Chloroflexus aurantiacus J-10-fl: one gene and its partner. The protein of the gene in region 1 interacts with the protein of each later gene in a pairwise test. Links are inferred from orthologs where the notes say so. Each region holds a gene or a part of one and is shown on either strand. Other genes may lie near its edges.

The links. Proteins that work in one complex are often made in the same cells at the same time.
Region 2: the proteins of ftsH (region 1) and CAUR_RS01595 interact in binary tests that used the Escherichia coli proteins (3 or more experiments, as listed by UniProt). The link is inferred for Chloroflexus aurantiacus J-10-fl from one-to-one orthologs.

Annotation. Positions count from the first base shown.
Region 1 is NC_010175.1:2,789,972-2,794,998, reverse strand. What follows is about bases 687-3,576. They hold ftsH (ATP-dependent zinc metalloprotease FtsH), read right to left. Parts: upstream 3,169-3,576; coding sequence 1,204-3,168; downstream 687-1,203. Other genes in these bases: hpt (hypoxanthine phosphoribosyltransferase), read right to left, coding at 3,365-3,576. Outside these bases: more of hpt, read right to left, coding at 3,577-3,910; tRNA lysidine(34) synthetase TilS, read right to left, coding at 3,913-5,027. UniProt on the Escherichia coli protein: Acts as a processive, ATP-dependent zinc metallopeptidase for both cytoplasmic and membrane proteins. Plays a role in the quality control of integral membrane proteins.
Region 2 is NC_010175.1:398,303-403,208, forward strand. The notes cover bases 1,024-3,792. They hold CAUR_RS01595 (prohibitin family protein), read left to right. Parts: upstream 1,024-1,824; coding sequence 1,825-2,760; downstream 2,761-3,792. Other genes in these bases: CAUR_RS01585 (VLRF1 family aeRF1-type release factor), read right to left, coding at 1,024-1,332; CAUR_RS01590 (DUF2905 domain-containing protein), read right to left, coding at 1,353-1,574; CAUR_RS01600 (ABC transporter substrate-binding protein), read left to right, coding at 3,411-3,792. Also shown: CAUR_RS01580 (DnaJ C-terminal domain-containing protein), read right to left, coding at 1-38; more of CAUR_RS01585, read right to left, coding at 151-1,023; more of CAUR_RS01600, read left to right, coding at 3,793-4,718.

The DNA.
Region 1 (5,027 bases):
CTTCCACTACCCCTCGTTCACCGCATGCCTCGTATGTCGATGAGAATGGGCATCTGCATCGTCCGTAGGGGCGGGTTCCAAACCCGCCCCTACGGAACCGCCCATCCGTATCGTGTCAGGTAATTTCAAACCTCAACTGACACTGTGCATCATTCAGGACAGGGCCGTGCTGGCGCACGGACGGGCGTGCTATCTGTGAGCCAATAGTGGTGCGTCGCAGGCAAACTAACCGGTTCACGTGTAGTCGTTCAGGTGCAGCGCCAGCTTGATGGGGGGCAGGCGTGTGATACTTGCTTCCAGCAGTACACCGCGACACGCCCCCACTCTAACCCGCCCCCAGCGAGCTATGCATTCCCCACATGTTACACAGAAGCCAATATGACGCCTCATATCCCATCGTGATAGATCCGGTGCCATACCTCACGCACACCGTATGGTTAGGCGAGCCAAGCAAATCCTGCCCCGCACGGCTGCTGTGATCCGCGTGCCATACCTCACGCACATCGTATGGTTAGGCGATCCACGGCATTCTGCTGCGGTAGGCCAGACTGCAAGCGCTCCCCGTGGCGCGGGCTTCCAGCCCGTGTGCCGGCATCCCCGCCACCATCGTCAGATGCTGGTCGTGGCTGCTGGTACGCAGGCAGGCACCTATTGCAACAAGACGTCTACGCGCAGGTAGCACATTCATGCCTGACCGACTCGATGATCGTCACGAATACATCCAGCATCCCCGTGACCAGGAGGGGGAACGGCGTACCACGCGCCGGATCGAGTGTACGGCTGGCGCGGCAGCATGGCTGCCGCACTCCAAACCCTGCGCCACGCACATGATGTGCGCGTAAGGAAACCCATCCAGCACGTGATAGCACGGCTGGCGCTGTGCGCTGCCACCGGGCAGTCGCCCAAAACAGCACCCATGGCGATCATACCCGCTGATACACCCGTGATTGACACCAGTTGTGGGTAATGCATAGCCCAGCGGGGGCGAGAAACACCGGTAAAGGATGGTGCTCTCTTTTGTGCGCCGGTTTGGGGGTGAGATACTCTGCCGGAAGCGCAACATAGGCTGTATCCGGTAGCGAGCGGGGCAGAAGCTCGCGCTCCACTAAACCAGATTTGATGTCAGATGGCTGCCGATAATACAAAGCATCCCTACCGGCGGGGTTGCCAGTAGGGATGCCCGATTACAACTAGACAGCGAAATTACGCCGGAAGTGGGTTGGTACCGCCAAAGCCGTGCTGTGACGCATCAGGCTGTGTGGAGCGCTCTTCAGCTCGCCCATTAGGCGTGCTGCTCTTGCTCAGATCGAGCGCCAGCGGCTTTACCCGACGGATCATCTCCTCGAGCTGTTCGCCATCAAGTGTCTCGTATTCGAGCAACGCATTCGCCATATCGTCAAGCACAGCCCGGTTCTGAAGCAGGATTTGCTGCGCCGTTTCGTAGGCTTCGGTGACGATTGCATGCACCTCTTCGTCAATCTGGCGCGCCACCTCATCACCGTAGTTGCGCTGCTCGCTGATCTCGCGACCGAGGAAGATCAGCTCTTCCTTCTCGCCGAAGACCATCGGGCCAAGGCGCTGGCTCATACCGTAGCGCGTGACCATTGCCCGGGCAATACGGGTGACTTGCATCAAATCACCAGAAGCGCCGGTTGTCACCTCGTCGTTGCCGAAGACAATCTCTTCAGCTACCCGGCCACCTAACGAGACGGCCAGTCGTGCCTTGAACTGGGAAACGGTGCGCAGGCTCAGACTATCCTCATCAGGCAGGAAGAGGGTATACCCACCAGCCTGTCCACGTGGAATGATCGTCACCTTCTGCACCTTATCGGCCTTCGGCAACGCAGCACCGACAATCGCGTGACCGGCCTCGTGGTAGGCCACCACCAGCTTCTGGCGGTCGGTCATCACGCGCGAACGCCGCTCAGGGCCACCGATAGCGACCCGCTCGACCGCATCCTGGAACTCTGCCATGCTGATCTTGCGCTTCGAGCGACGTGCAGCCAGAATCGCTGCTTCGTTCACAACGTTCATCAGATCGGCGCCTGAGAAACCGGGTGTCTGACGAGCGATTACCTCAAGATTGACATCCTCAGCCAGAGGTTTGCCCTTGACGTGAACTTTCAGAATCTCGATCCGACCCCGCACATCGGGCGCATCAAGCACCACCTGACGGTCAAAGCGGCCTGGTCGCACGAGAGCCGGGTCGAGCACATCGGGCCGGTTCGTCGCGGCGATCACGATCACATTCGTGTTGGTGTCGAAGCCATCCATCTCGACCAGAATCTGGTTGAGCGTCTGCTCACGCTCGTCGTGTGAGCCACCCAAACCGGCACCGCGCTGCCGACCGACGGCATCGATCTCATCGATGAAGACGATACAGGGTGCATTACGCTTGGCCTGATCAAACAGGTCGCGCACACGTGAGGCACCTACGCCAACAAACATCTCTACGAACTCAGAGCCAGAGATGCTGAAGAAGGGAACACCTGCCTCACCAGCGACTGCCCGCGAGAGCAACGTCTTACCGGTACCGGGCGGGCCAACCATCAGCACACCACGCGGAATGCGTGCCCCGAGCGCGGCAAACTTGTCAGGAAACTTGAGGAACTCAACAATTTCGGCCAGGTCCTGCTTTGCCTCTTCCTGACCGGCCACATCGGCGAAGGTAATTGTGGGCTTATCGCCGGCAAACATCCGTGCCCGGCTCTTGCCAAACGACATCGCCTGATTGTTGCTCCCCTGCGCCTGACGCATGAAGAAGACGAAAAAGCCGATGAGCAACAGGGTTGGCAGCAGAATGGTAAAGATACTGAGTAAACCGCCCCAGGCCGGTGCCGGTTGCACGGTTACGTTGATCGTCCGCCGACCGTTCTCGTCGTACAGCGGTACGTTGTAGTCGGCCAGCAACTGCATCACGCTATCCGAAGTTTCGACCCGTGAGCGATATTTCTTACCATCCTTGTAGGTGACAATAATCTGTTCGTCGCCAGCCTGCGCCTGAATTTCACTTACCAGGCCAACCTGAGCATCGGCGATGACATCGGCAATGCCTTTCTCCTCAGTCTGGCTGGCACCCTGACCGAAATATTGGAAGAACAGCGCTAGCGCTGCAACCAGAATGATGAGATAGACAAAACTATTCTTCAACCAACGATTATCATTCATACTTCATCTTTCTAGAGGGGTTGCCTCGCCATTTCCTGGTAGACCAGACAATACTGAGGAATGAACCCCACTTATGAGGAATATGCGAGCGAGACGGCAATCAGCCATCCTGTACGCCGCTTGTTGGAATTATAGCATCAGCCGATCACCGACGGCAAGGGAACAGATTACACTCAGAATGTGATCTGGATCACAACTACGCTGACTGGTAGACCTCAGGGCGCAACACGCCAATGAAGGGGAGATTGCGATAGCGCTCTGCATAATCCAGGCCGTACCCAACCACAAAGGCATTCGGGATGTCAAAACCAATGTAGTCAACCGGCACATCTGCTGTACGTCGTTCAGGTTTGTTGAGCAACGTGCAGATGCGCAGACTGGCCGGATTGCGCCGCAGCAATTGCGACCGCAGGTACGCCAGGGTCAGGCCGCTATCAATAATGTCTTCGACAATCAATACGTGGCGCTGCGAAATGTCGGTGTCGAGGTCTTTGATCAAACGCACCACACCCGACGACTCGGTACTGGCGCCATAACTGGCAACCGCGATGAAATCAATCGCAAGTGGCAGATCAATTGCCCGCGCCAGATCAACCATAAACATGGCGCAGCCCTTCAGAACGCCGACCAGCAGCAGATCACCGAGGTCGCGATAATCGGCACTGATCTCAGCAGCCAGCTCCGCAACCCGCTGTTTGATCTGATCTTCCCCAATCAAGATGTAATCAATGTCCTGACGCATGCTTACTCCTGTCTTGTTGTGGCAGAGTGAACGATCCCAATCCACATTGTAGCCTGATTCGGCTCAGATGCAGCGACGCCGGCAGCAACTCGCAAGCCAACGACCCAGAGAATCTGATCATCGACAGTGGTGAGAATCGGCCAGGCAGCCCGCAGCATACGTGGCACGCGCAAATCAACGAACACATCTTGTAAGCGTCGCCGCCCCGGCGCACCGGCAGGCCGCATCCGATCACCGGGGCGCCGTGGTCGTAACTGCAAAGGAGCAGACGGACGCTGAGCCAGTCCTAACCACCAGCGGTCAGGATGCGCCGGGGGATGATCCTGCACGATACACTGCCAGTCATTCGCCAGTGGCACGATCCCCCGATCCGGTAATGTCACAGGTGTTGTCAACTGCGGGGCAGGTGGCGGTAATGCCGATGGCAAGTGCAATGTCACTGTCTGCTGATCGCACACCAGTGTAACCTGGGGAGCGATCTGCGTCGAGCGACCAGACTGCCCTCCGATGAGATGCAGTGCGGCATCGAGATGGGCTAACCCCGGTTCCTCTGCACCGAGTTCAGCAATCGCACGCCGCAACGCATAGCGGCGTAGGGCTGGATGGATACTCATCAGGGCAGCACGCTCAAATACCACTTTGTCAGACTGCTGCTCAACGATGAGGTTCGGCCACTGATCTGCCAGCATGGTCTGAATAAAATCGTAATCTTCAGCACAGATACGGGCAGTACGAGTAAGGGCAGCAGTGATCTGAGGATTCTCGCTTGCAAGCTGAGGCAAGAGCACATGCCTGATACGTGCCCGCACGTAATGGAGATTGCGGTTTGTTGGATCGTCGCGTGGGGTTAACTGATGAGCAGCGCAGTACGCCGCCAGTTCAGACCGACTGACCGTTAGCAGTGGTCGCAACAATGGTGGGCCGTGGGGCGGAGCCTGTCCGCTCTCAATCAGGGCTGCTGCCCATTCCGACCACTCAACCCGCGCCCGCATACCGCGCAAGCCAGCCGGCCCGGCGCCACGGAGTAAGTGCATCAAGACCGTTTCCGCCTGATCATCAGCCTGATGAGCAACGAGCACAGCATCGACGTGTTCGGCGAGGGCGGTTGTGGCAAGAA
Region 2 (4,906 bases), 2.4 Mb from region 1 along the record:
CTAAGTCCTAAGATGGCATAGTAATCTTTGAATTCCATAGTCTTCTCATCACCGTGCGATGATGTTGTGATGATAGGGTAACACCGGCAATCAGGTGTAGCGGGCAGCAATAATGCCCACTACACCACACCGGGAGAGTGAGCCGGCAACTTACCAGCGCAACAATCCGGCCAGACCGCCGAAATCGCGTGACAGGTGATCCTGGGCAGGGCCGGACACAAATTCCAGCCGCGTCGCAAACGCGGCACATGCATCAACCAGGACATCACGCAATGCAACCGGCTGTGCTTCGCCATCGGGAACCAGGGTCGCAATCTGTTCACGACTCCCGGCCAGCAACCCATTAGACGCCATCCAGACCTGAGCATCGAGCTGCCATGGCGCAATCAGCACGCTCAACCTGCCCTCTTGCAACGCATTGAGCGTTGGATCAATCCCCCATACACCGGGCTGGCGCGTTACCTGTTCCAGCAATGCCTGTTCGTGGCTCTGCTCGACCTGCTCTAGCGCCGGCAGCACCTTTGCCAGCACATGGGCTGGTGACGCATCGGGATGCGGTAAATCGGCTACATGCGCAATAACCATCTGCCGAACGGAACGCGGTAACAGATCGGCAAACTGTTTGGTTGCCTCTTCGCGACCGAGCAGAACCAGTCGGCGAATGCGGAAATGATCAAGTGCGCGTTCGGTGAGTTCGGCCAGCCGTTGCAGATAGCGCGCTGCAATGTTCTCCATGCGCCGGGCAAACCGATCACGATTGCCCATCGCCTGTGCCCGTAGATCATCCCGCAGTCGGCGGGGGTCAAACTCGGTGACCTGCTGCCAGAGATCGGCTTCAACGCTCCGGAACACGTCGGTATGCTCAACAATCTCACCCAGAAAGACCTCGAAGAAACGCCAGCCTTCACCGCGCAACCAGACCACCGCGGTACGCTCGTATTGATCGAGCGCGTAAATCAGAGGCGCAATGTACGGTTCGCCCCAACGCGCCTCTACTTTTCCGTTTGTTATGTCGATTAAAGGCAGCGTGATATGGAGTGGCACCTTCGTCACCGCGACGGTTGCGCTCTTGCGCTCGGTCGCAGGCGCGGCAGCGAACAGGGCCAGCGTGCGCGCCTCCGGAGCAATCTCCGCCTCAAGAGCTGCAAGTACCACTTGTTCAACCTCAGCCGGCACTGCCAGGGCTTTCACTGCATTACGTGCGCGCAACACCCAGGCGCGCCGCTCATTTTCGGGCCGGGTTGGATCAACCTCGACGTACAACGACAGGACCGGCGGCTGCAATGCTCCCAGATCAGCCCGTATCTGCTGCACTGCTTCCCGATCAATCATAAGCGCTTCCTTTCCGACTATCATCGCCACCAGCGGGCAATCAGATTGGCGATGACAGTCAATATCAGACTCACCACCAGCATCGTGCCAAGCGGGATGAAAATCGTCAGATTATCACGCTCGATCAGGATGTCACCGGGAAGGCGACCCAACCAGGGCAAACGACCGGCAGCCAGCACGACCAGCCCGATCACAACCAAAATGACACCAGCACCGATCAACCAGCGTCCAAGCTCGGTCATAGCCTCACCTCAATGCGGACGTAGAACCGTCCCTATCACTTCTGCTTCAGTATTATGATGGATCGATGTTAGTCACCGGTCAACGAGGTGCTAATAATGTGTTAGAGAGCTGATTGACAGGGCGAAGATGTGGAATTCATCCCCACTCATGTACCATCCGAATCAGGTATACTGCCATTATAGAGATATTTAGCCTGTCAATCAACGGTTTTGTAATCAATGTCAGGTGATATATAGAAGGAGCAAAACGATGAATCAGAATCGTCAACCATTTCCTACCTCAACCATGCGCGGATGGTCAATGTCAGCAGCGGTCGGGATTGTGCTGCTGATCATGATTGCCATCTTTGTTGTCAGCAACTCAGTAACCACCATTGAAGCCGGTACCCGCGGTGTGTTGAAGACGTTCGGCGAGATTACCGGCGTGCTTGACGAAGGACTGCATTTCCGCACTCCTTTCATCACCTCGGTCACAGTGGTTGAAGTTCGTACTCAACGCTACGAGTCGAACTCAAGTGCTGCCTCGCGTGACCTTCAGACCGTAACTACCCAGGTTGTCATCAACTATCGTCCTGACGCCTCGCAGGTTGATCGACTGGTGCGCGAGATCGGTGTAGATTACGAGCGCCGGGTTGTTGATCCAGCCATTCAGGAGGCGCTCAAGGCTGCAACTGCTCGCTTCACTGCCGAAGAGCTGATCACTCGCCGACCCGAAGTGTCGGACTTGATCCTGAACATCTTGAGTGAACGGCTGACCCCACGCGGTGTGATTGTCGAGAGTGTTTCAATCACCGACTTCAATTTCAGCCCTGAATTTGCCCGTGCCATCGAAGCCAAGCAGGTCGCCGAACAAGATGCCCTGCGCGCCGCACGCGAACTTGAGCGGGCACGGATCGAGGCGCAGCAGCAGGTAGCGCGCGCCGAAGCCGAAGCCAAAGCGCGCCTGGAAATTGCCCGCGCCGAAGCCGAGTCGCTGCGGTTGCTCGGTGAAGTCGTTAGCCCGCAACTGCTCCAATTGCGCTTCATCGAACGTTGGGACGGCATCCTCCCCCGTCTGGTGAGTGGTGACAACGGCTTGCTGACAATGTTGAGCATTCCAACCGATGGTATGCTCGGTGAAACACCAACCGCTCAACCAACACCCCCGAACAGCGAACAACCGACGGGAACAACGGGTGGTGAGTAGGAGCGTGCGTAGCTAAGGGATTAAGAGAAAACGATAATGAAGTGAACAGGGTTTAGCAGTGTTGATCAGGTCAGAATAAGCTGTTAATTGCCCCCTTTCGCTACAGGCGAAAGGGGGCTTTTGTCATAGTGCCTCAATATCTTGCTTCCGCATTCAATCACATTTGCGTTATCCTCAACACCACCTTGCATTATCGCCTCTTGTCTGCTATGATGTGAGGCGTGTTCGACAAGTTCATATCGTCGCGGTGACCCGTTGGCCCGGATGCCAGGGCGTAAAGGTGGAAGCTGGTGCAAGTCCAGCGCTGTGCCGCAACTGTAACCGGTTAGAAAGCCGGAAGCCAGGACGCCTGCCGCGATGTGATGATGTTCGGCCCTTCTCGAGCTAAGGAGGAGAACATGTACCCCGCTTTACTTATACTTATGCGGGCAAGATGTGTTACTCCAGCTCTCGGAAGAGACTGGAGTTATTTTATGAGTAGTGACAACTGCTCACCTGGCTTGCCCGGGATCCCACATTACACACCAACAACATAATCTGACCATCCATCAAAGCCGTCTGTCGCGTGTCGTAGCCAACAGTATTACCTGCTGTCGGCATGTCTTTGTGTTCTCTTAGAGACAATTGTTGTCTTGTTATGGAGGAGAGTCATGCGTCGTTTCCTATTCCGCATCCTGGCACTTGTCCTTATCCATCTGCTCGTTGCATGTGGCAATCAGCAAACCAGTTCCCCCACCTTAACCGCTGTCCCAACGAACTCGACAGCAGCAATGACAGCCCCTACTGCAACCGCTATACCGACCGTTGTACCAACAGTCGCCCCAACAGTAGCAGTGCTTGAACCACCGACCGCAAATCTGACCGATGAGTGTGTAAGCGAGTTTGATCCGGAGATTGACTATTTTCCAGAAAAGGTTACGCTCAGCGATGCAACCGGTTGGACAATCGAGTACTTCAACCACTACAAAGTGATTACGGTTCTCAACCCATGGCGAAACGCCGACACCCAGTTCCAATACATACTGGTGCAATGCGGTACTCCACCACCACCAGCTAGCGACAATGCACTGATCATTGAAATTCCAGTGCAGCGCGTGATTGCAATGTCTACAACGCAACTTCCACACCTCGACGGGCTAGGTGTGCTCGATAAGCTGATAGGTGTCGATAGTTTTCTGTACATCAACAACGAAGCAGTGCGCAAGAAGATCGACGCTGGAGAACTGGTAGAAATTGGCAGTGGCGGTCAGGTCAATGTTGAACAGGCACTCGATCTCGAACCAGATCTGATTATGACATATGGGGTTGGCAATCCCGAGTACGACGCTCACCCCAAACTCCTGGAAGCCGGTCTGAATGTTGTTTTAAACAGTGAATACATGGAAGGCTCACCACTTGGGCGCGCTGAATGGATCAAGTTCACCGCTGCATTTTTCAACCAGGAAGCGAAAGCAAACGAACTGTATACCGCCATTGCCCAACGCTACCGCGACATCGCAGCTAAAGCCCGTGCCGTAGCTGAAAAACCCACCGTCTTTGCGAATGCCCCATTCCGCGGCACGTGGTATATGCCCGGTGGAAAGAGTTATGTTGCGCAACTGCTGGCCGATGCCGGGGCAAACTACCTCTGGGCTGATGACACTTCGAGTGGAAGTCAGCAATTAAGCTTTGAAGAGGTCTTCGAGCGTGCTCAGAATGCATCCTTCTGGCTGAACCCCGGTAGTGCCAAGAGCCTGAGCGAACTGCAACAAATGGATGAACGATTTACACAGTTTGCTGCCTTCCAGAATGGCGCGGTCTTCAACAACAATAAACGATTAAACGAGAATGGTGGCAACGATTATTGGGAGACCGGTGTAACGAATCCACATCTGATCCTGGCAGATTTGATCAAGATTTTCCACCCAGAACTCTTGCCGGATCACGAACTCTTCTTCTATCAGCAACTGACACCGTAGAGGTGAACGATGTCGAAACCCCAAATGAACCCATATGTGCGCCACATCTTTATCTGTACTGGACGCTATTGTGATCCAGAAGGCACGGCTCCACAACTATATGCACAATTGGCGCAACTATTAGGGCCTTTGGGGAATTATCACAATCCGTGCCGGGTAAAGCGGGGCACGACACCCTGTTTGGGAGT